Regions from separate parts of the Streptomyces sp. NPDC002467 genome, predicted to be linked through region 1. Evidence: riboswitches for the same ligand, from Rfam matches in the RefSeq annotation. Region 1 holds a riboswitch; the other holds the start of a gene.

Region 1 (4,204 bases):
ACCCTCTTCAAGGGTGCGGTATCCGTCCATCTGGATGGCGCTGTAGTGGACGAACACATCCGCACCACCGTCGACCGCGATGAAGCCGTAGCCCTTCTCCGCGTTGAACCACTTGACGGTGCCCTGAGCCATGCCTAACTCCCCTATTACTGGCCCTTGCGCGGGAACGCACTTCGCGTTACCGGGTCAGAACTTGCGTCGGAACGCGTCGACCGAGGCTGAATGTATCTGCGCGGATGCTGTCTGCAACAGGTCAATCCGACGAGAAATCTGGACACCCAGATACATTGAAATGAAGTGAAAATTTGGCATATTCGAGGGCAACTCGGGCCTGACATATCTCGCCAAAGCCCCATACCGCACCCGCACATTGACCAGATGTCGACCCTCACGCGACCCGTTCATATGCGCCGGGCAAGAACCGCGGAGGGGACTTCCCCAACTCTACCGTGCCCAATCAAGCAGAATTGCCCCCTCCGCTTTCAGCGGAGGGGGCAATTCTATTTATGGAGATCCTGTCGGCAACCCGCCGGACAGCCGGTCCCGCAGCCGGTCAGCAGCCACCCGCGACGGCCGGGATGATCGAGACGCCCGCGCCGTCCGGCGTCGCCGCCTCCAGCCCGCCCTCGAAGCGCACGTCGTCGTCGTTCACGTAGACGTTCACGAAGCGACGGAGCTTGCCCTGGTCGTCCAGGACGCGCGCGGCGATGCCGGGGTGGTTCTTCTCCAGCGACTCGATGACCTCGGCGAGGGTCGCGCCCTCGGCCGTCACCTCGGCGGCGCCGGCGGTGTAGGTGCGCAGGATGGTGGGGATGCGGACGTTGACGCTCATGGCGCTACTGCCTTTCCGGTGCAGGGGGAGGGTCAGGCCAGGCCGGCGGCGCGGAACGCGTCCAGGCTCGGGCGGATGGTGGCGGTCTGGCCGCTGTCGGCGGCCACCGCCTCCAGGGTCTTGAGGCCGTCACCGGTGTTCAGGATCACGGTGGTCAGCGTCGGGTCGAGCAGCCCGTTCTCGATGAGCTTCTTCGTGACGCCGACGGTCACGCCGCCCGCGGTCTCGGCGAAGATGCCCTCGGACTGCGCGAGGATCTTGATGGCCTCGACGACCTGCTCGTCGTTGACGTCCTCGACCGCACCGCCGGTGCGGCGGGCGATGTCCAGGACGTACGGGCCGTCGGCCGGGTTGCCGATCGCCAGGGACTTGGCGATGGTGTTCGGCTTCTGCGGGCGGACCACGTCGTGGCCGGCCTTGAAGGCGGCGGACACCGGGGAGCAGCCCTCGGCCTGGGCACCGAAGATCTTGTACGGCTTGTCCTCGACGAGGCCGAGCTTGATCAGCTCCTGCAGACCCTTGTCGATCTTCGTCAGCTGGGAGCCGGACGCGATCGGGATGACGATCTGGTCGGGCAGCTGCCAGCCGAGCTGCTCGCAGATCTCGTACGCCAGGGTCTTGGAGCCCTCGCCGTAGTACGGGCGCAGGTTGACGTTGACGAAGCCCCAGCCCTCGCCCAGCGGGTCGCCGATGAGCTCGGAGCAGAAGCGGTTCACGTCGTCGTAGTTGCCCTCGATGCCGACCAGGTCGCCACCGTAGACACCGGCCATGACGACCTTGCCCTGCTCCAGGTCGTGCGGGATGAACACGCAGGAGCGGAAGCCGGCGCGGGCGGCCGCGGCGCCGACGGCACCGGCCAGGTTGCCCGTGGAGGAGCAGGAGAGCGTGGTGAAGCCGAACGCGCGGGCCGCCTCGACGGCGATGGCCACGACGCGGTCCTTGAAGGAGTGCGTCGGGTTGCCGGAGTCGTCCTTGACGTAGAGCTTGCCGGTGACGCCGAGCTCCTTGGCCAGGTTGGCCGCGTCGACGAGCTTGGTGAAGCCGGGGTTCAGGCTGGGCTTGGAGGCCACGTCCGCGGGGACGGGCAGCAGCGGCGCGTAGCGCCAGATGTTGTTCGGGCCGGCCTCGATCGCGGCGCGCAGGGCCTCCGGGTCACCGGTGGGAAGGTCGTAGGCGACTTCCAGCGGTCCGAAGCACTCGACGCACGCGAAGATGGGACCGAGCTCGAAGCGGGTGCCGCACTCGCGACAGGAGAGACCGTTGGCGGGTCCGAGGTCAACAGAGGTGGCGACAGTCTGTGCAGCCATGATGGCGAGGCCCTTTCTCCTCATCTTCCCCATGGCGCACTTCGCCATGAGACGGAATTGGCACCTTCCCTAGCCGGGGACCCCGCGGGATGCGTATCGCATCGCGAGAACCGACTGGAGGGTTGCCGGGGCTTCAACGGGCCGTGTCCCTCTGCCCCTCTGGATGAGCGGTATGGCACCGGCACACGCGCTCTATGGCGCGCCGGTGCGTTTGTTCGCGGGGACCCCCGGCATGCGGCGGTCCTTCGCGTTGTTCAAGACTGTAACCGAAGGTCCGGGCGGGTGAGACTGCTGTCCGAACCGCGAGATGGATCACATATCGCACCATAACGCCGAAACGCAGGGAGTGCTGAGGGTGCTGGAAGAGGTGGAGCGCTGGCTGGCAGACCGCTCCTGGTCAGCCGCCGACCGACCGCTCGACCAGCTGCTCGACCGGAAACGGGCGACGGGCACCACGGTCAGCGTGGTCCTGCCCGCGCTCGACGAGGAGCCGACGGTCGGGACGATCGTGGAGGTCATCCGGCGCGAGCTGATCGAGGGCCTGCCGGTCCCGCTGGTCGACGAACTGGTGGTCATCGACTCGGGCTCCAGCGACCGGACGGCCGAGGTCGCCGCCAAGGCCGGCGCCCGGGTGGTGCACCGCGACGACATCCTGCCGCGGATCCCGGCGCTGCCGGGCAAGGGCGAGGTGCTGTGGCGCTCGCTGCTGGCGACCAGCGGGGACATCGTCTGCTTCGTCGACGCCGACCTGCGGGACTTCTCGGCCACCTTCGTCTCCGGGATCGTCGGACCGCTCCTCACCGAACCGGACGTGCAGTTCGTCAAGGCGATGTACGACCGCCCCCTCGGGGACGCCCCCGGCCAGGGCGGCCGGGTCACGGAACTGGTGGCCCGCCCCCTCCTCAACCTGCACTGGCCGCAGCTGGCCGGTTTCGTGCAGCCGCTGGGCGGCGAGTACGCCGTGCGGCGCTCCCTGCTGGAACGCCTCCCCTTCCCCGTCGGGTACGGCGTCGAGCTGGGGCTGCTGGTGGACGCGCTGCACACGGTCGGGCTGGACGCGCTGGCCCAGGTCGACGTGGGCGTACGCGTGCACCGCCACCAGGACGGGCAGGCGCTCGGCCGGATGGCCGCGGCGATCTACCGCACGGCCCTGGTACGGCTCTCGCGCGGACACCTCGTACGTCCGGAGCTGACGCAGTTCGAGCGGGGCCCGGAGGGATTCGTCCCGCACACCCACCCGGTGGACACCGAGGAACGGCCGCCGATGCTGGGCGTCAAGGAGTACGCGCTGCGCCGCGTGGCGTGAGGCGGCGTGAGGCTGCGTGAGGTTTCGCATGGTTTGAGGGGGACCCGGCCGGGCTAGGTGTGCCGCATGGCTTCTCAGGTACTCGTCGCGGCGAACCGTGGCCCGCTGTCCTACGCCCTCGCCGCCGACGGCACGCTCAGCGCCCGGCGCGGCGGGGGCGGTCTCGTCTCCGGGCTCTCGGCGGCCCTCGCGGAGCAGCCGGAGGCCCTGTGGATCTGCGCGGCCCTGTCGGACGCGGACAGGGAGGCCGTCCGCCAGGGGGTCTCGGAGCCCGGCGTCCGCATGCTGGAGATCGACCCCACCGTCTACGACGACGCGTACAACGGCATCGCGAACTCGGTGCTGTGGTTCACCCACCACCACCTGTACGACGTCCCGCGCGAGCCGGTCTTCGACGCCGGGTTCCGCCGCCGCTGGGCTTCCTACGTCTCCTACAACCGCACCTTCGCGGCCGCGCTGGCCGAGGAGGCCGCCGAGGGGGCGTGCGTCCTGCTCCAGGACTACCACCTGGCCCTCGTCCCGGGGCAGTTGCGCGAGCTGCGGCCGGACCTGCGGATCGCGCACTTCACGCACACGCCGTGGGCCTCGCCGGAGTACCTGGACATGCTGCCGCAGGACATCCGCTCCGAGCTGACGTGGGGGATGCTCGGCGCGGACCGGCTCGGCTTCCACACCTGGTCCTGGGCGTCGGCCTTCATCGGCGGCGCGGAGACGGAGGACGAGATCGGCCTCGCGTGGGGCGCGCTGCCGGGCGGCGAC
Region 2 (4,204 bases), on a different contig from region 1:
CTGGATCACCGGCGACAAGCGCGAGCACCACATCCTGGACCGCCCGCGTAACGTCCCGACCCGTACGGCCTTCGGTGTCGCCTGGATCGCGGAGTACATCGTGCTCCTCATCGGCGGCGGCAACGACATGTTCGCCCAGTACTTCCACCTGTCGATCAACTCGATCACGTGGTTCGTCCGGATCGGCTTCTTCGTCGTCCCGGTCGTCGCCTTCATCGTCACCAAGCGGATCTGCCTCGGCCTCCAGCGCCGGGACCACGACAAGGTGCTGCACGGTCGCGAGACCGGCATCATCAAGCGTCTGCCGCACGGTGAGTTCGTCGAGGTCCACGAGCCGCTGCCGCAGGGCCAGCTGCACAAGCTCACCTCGCACGAGCAGTACAAGCCGATCGAGATCGGCCCGACGGTCGACGAGAACGGTGTCGAGCGCAAGGTGAAGGCCGGCGAGAAGCTGCGCGCGAAGCTCAGCAAGGGCCTCTACGCCGAGGGCAACCAGATCATGAAGCCCACGGCGGAGGAGTTCAAGGAGATCCAGTCCGGCCACGGCCACCACTGATCCCCGCTTGACCGCATGAGGGACTGATTTCGGTCAGTCCTGGTGTCGCCACGGCGAGAGCCCCGTCCAGTGTCTGGACGGGGCTCTTTGCCGTCCCCGGGGCTGGATAGGCTGAAGCCCTTCCCATTCGACGTGGATCTCTGACGAGCAGCAGGAGCGGACCATGAACGTTGTGACCCCGGCGGGCGGCGACAGCGTGGCGGCCCGCGGCTGGCCGGGCGTCCTCGACGCCCTGCTGACCGGCCGGGACCTGAGCGCCGACGACACCGCCTGGGCCATGGACCGGATCATGCGGGGAGAGGCCACCGACGCCCAGATCGCCGGCTTCGCGGTCGCGCTGCGGGCCAAGGGCGAGACGGTCGACGAGATCAACGGTCTCGTACGGGCCATGTACGCGCACGCCAACCTCATCGAGGTGCCGGGCCGCACGGTGGACATCGTCGGCACCGGTGGCGACGGCGCCAAGACGGTGAACATCTCCACGATGTCCGCGCTCGTGGTGGCCGGAACCGGCGCGAAGGTCGTCAAGCACGGCAACCGCGCCGCGTCCTCCGCGAGCGGTTCCTCGGACGTGCTGGAGAAGCTCGGCGTCAACCTCAACCTCACCCCGGAGCGGGTCGTGGAGGTCGCGGAGGAAGCCGGCATCACCTTCTGCTTCGCGGTCAAGTTCCACCCGGCCCTGCGGCACGTGGCTGCCGCCCGCAAGGAACTGGGCATCCGCACCACCTTTAACTTCCTGGGCCCGCTGACCAATCCGGCCCGCGTACGGGCCCAGGCCACCGGTGTCGCCGATCCCCGGGTGGCCCCGATCGTGGCGGGCGTGCTCGCCGAGCGGGGCTCCTCCGCGCTGGTCTTCCGCGGTGACGACGGCCTGGACGAACTGACCACCACGGCCACCTCGCACGTCTGGTGGGTCCGCGACGGCAAGGTCGCCGAGCAGTCCTTCGACCCGCGCGACGTCGGTATCGACCTGGTCGACGTCTCGGCGCTGGCCGGCGCGGACCCCTCGTACAACGCGGACGTCGCCCGCCGGCTGCTGGCCGGCGAGACCGGCCCGGTCCGCGACGCGGTGCTGCTGAACTCGGCGGCGGCGCTGGTCGCCCTCGACCCGGGCACCGGCACGCTGGAGGAGGAGATCGCGGCCGGCATCACCCGTGCGGCCGAGTCGATCGACTCGGGTTCGGCGCGGGCCGCCCTGGAGCGATGGGTGACGGCCACCAACAGGTAGGTCCGCCGCAGCAGGGCTGCGCGAGAACGGCGTGAAAGCGACGACCCCGGTCCAGCATGTGGACCGGGGTCTTGCATTCGATCGATCTTGTGGCAGGATGCGGATCAGGTCACGAGTGACAGCGTTTAGGCCCCGGCTTGCTGTCCGGCAACCCTCCTTCCGTGGCGGGGTGCCCCGGGTGATGACCAGGTCGTAGGCAGCAAGGCCTACGGCAAGCGCGGATCCCTCGAAACCAGGGGTCCTGGTCTATCGAGGAGCGTTTTCCGTGAGCAAGCGAATGCGATAGGGCGACTCCGCCCCTTCTTCAACCCTCGGATCAGGGTCGTTTCCGCATACCCGCGTACGCCCCCACTTCTCCTCCGAGGTCTCTCCCGTACCCCGGACGGCCGCAGCGCCGCCGTACCCGCGTACGGGCACACCGAAGCCATTCCGCCCTGCCTGCCGGGAGATACCGCCATGTCCGCGACCCTGAACGCCGCCACCGCCGCTGCCGCCGCCACCGTCGACCCCGCCTGTTCCGAGCCGCTCGCGGTCCTCGGCCGTGACGTCACCGTCCCGCTCGTCACCGGCGGCGAGGTGACCTACGCGGCCCTCGACTACGCGGCCAGCGCCCCCGCCCTCCAGCGGGTCTGGGACGACGTCGCCGCGTACGCCCCCTACTACGGCAGCGTCCACCGCGGTGCGGGGTACCTCTCGCAGCTCTCCACCGACCTCTTCGAGCAGAGCCGGGCCACGGTCGCCGAGTTCCTCGACTGCCGCCCCTCCGACCAGGTGGTCTTCACCCGCTCCACCACCGACTCGCTGAACCTGCTCGCGGCCGTCCTCCCCGCCGACTGCCAGGTCTTCGTCTTCGAGACCGAGCACCACGCCTCGCTGCTGCCGTGGACGAACGCGCAGGTCACCTACCTCAACGCCCCCCGCACCCCGGACGAGGCCGTCGCCACCCTGGAGCGCGCGCTGGCCGACCGCGAGCCCTACGGCCCCGCCCTGGTCTGCGTCACCGGAGCCTCCAACGTCACCGGTGAGCTGTGGCCGGTGAAGGAACTCGCCGCCGCCGCGCACGCCCACGGCGCGCGGATCGTGCTGGACGCCGCCCAGCTGGCCCCGCACCACCCCGTCTCCGTCCAGGACCTCGACGTGGACTGGGTCGCCTTCTCCGGCCACAAGCTGTACGCGCCGTTCGGCTCGGGCGTGCTCGCCGGCCGCGCGGACTGGCTCCAGCAGGCCGAGCCGTACCTGGCCGGGGGCGGCGCCTCCCGCAAGGTCGCCCGGCGCGAGGACGGCGGCGTCGACGTCGAGTGGCACACCACGGCCGCCCGCCACGAGGCCGGCTCCCCGAACGTCATCGGCGTCTACTCCATCGCCTCCGCCTGCCGGGCCCTGACCGAGGCCGGCTTCGACACGCTGGTCGCCCGCGAGCAGGAACTCATCGGCAAGGTCCGCGCCGGCCTGGCCGAGGTCCCGGCGGTCCGCGTCCTGTCCCTCTTCGGGGACGACGCCCCGCGCGTCGGCGTCATCTCCTTCGTCGTGGACGGCTGGAACAGCTCTCACTTCGCCGCGGCCCTGTCGGCCGAGTACGGCATCGGCGTCCGCGACGGCCTCTTCTGCGCCCACCCGCTGGTCCGCACCCTGCTGGGCAGCGAGCCGCAGGCCCAGGGCGAGTGCGGAGCGCCGGAGGCGGCACCGGGGGAGCGGTCCCTCAACGCCATCCGGGTGAGCTTCGGCGCGGGCACCCCCGACGAGCACGTGGACCGTTTCGTCCACGCGGTGAAGGAACTGGTCACGGACGGTGCGAAGTGGCAGTACCGCACCGAAGAGGGCCGCTGCGTCCCGGCCGTCTGAGCGGGCCGGACCAGGACCAGGACCAGGACCAGGACCGTGACCTACTGGGATCCGATCCCCACGCTGACCGGCCTCGCGCCGGACCCGGCGTTCGCCACCGCCCACGGAGTCACCGGCCCCTGGGCGGGCCGGTGGGAACAGCGCAACTGGCTGGGCGTGCCGGGCCCCTTCTACGGGGCGGACACCGACACCTGCCTGACGGGGCGGCTGCACGCGCCGGACCTCGTCCTGTACGACGACCGGTACGGCCAGGAGTTCGTCTACCGCCAGCCCCGCGGCCCGCAGGAGGTGCGGGACCTGCACCTGGCCGCCACGGAGGAGGCCTTCCTCGGCTACAACCACGACGGCGACCTCCACTGGACCCCCGAGCTGGTCCGCGACTGGTGGCGCGAGCGGGGGAGGGTCCGGGAGTGGGCCGTGGGCGTGGGCTGGGGTGCGTGGGCGACGTCGGAGCGGGCGGAGTACCGCGACACGGCGGCGGGTGCCCGGGCCTATGCGGCCCACATCGACGGGCCGCTGTCGGAGTACCTCCGGGGCTACCTCTTCCACTTGACTGAGGCCCGCCCGCCGCGGGCGGG

The links. A riboswitch is a leader RNA that binds a small molecule or an ion and turns the genes downstream of it on or off. The one in region 1 is predicted to bind S-adenosylmethionine.
Region 2: another riboswitch for S-adenosylmethionine. It lies ahead of ACFYYJ_RS22410 (aminotransferase class V-fold PLP-dependent enzyme); the one in region 1 lies ahead of thrC (threonine synthase).

Annotation. Positions count from the first base shown of each region.
Region 1 covers NZ_JBIARJ010000013.1:46,294-50,497, reverse strand. The annotation lists gene ACFYYJ_RS25435 (cold-shock protein) at 1-132, opposite strand, end outside; gene ACFYYJ_RS25430 (MoaD/ThiS family protein) at 554-832, opposite strand; gene thrC (threonine synthase) at 865-2,139, opposite strand; SAM riboswitch class I at 2,157-2,309, opposite strand; gene ACFYYJ_RS25420 (glucosyl-3-phosphoglycerate synthase) at 2,495-3,445, shown strand; gene ACFYYJ_RS25415 (trehalose-6-phosphate synthase) at 3,512-4,204, shown strand, end outside.
Region 2 covers NZ_JBIARJ010000010.1:259,437-263,640, reverse strand. The annotation lists gene ACFYYJ_RS22420 (cytochrome bc complex cytochrome b subunit) at 1-556, shown strand, start outside; gene trpD (anthranilate phosphoribosyltransferase) at 720-1,784, shown strand; SAM riboswitch class IV at 1,892-2,008, shown strand; gene ACFYYJ_RS22410 (aminotransferase class V-fold PLP-dependent enzyme) at 2,253-3,626, shown strand; gene ACFYYJ_RS22405 (ferredoxin) at 3,663-4,204, shown strand, end outside.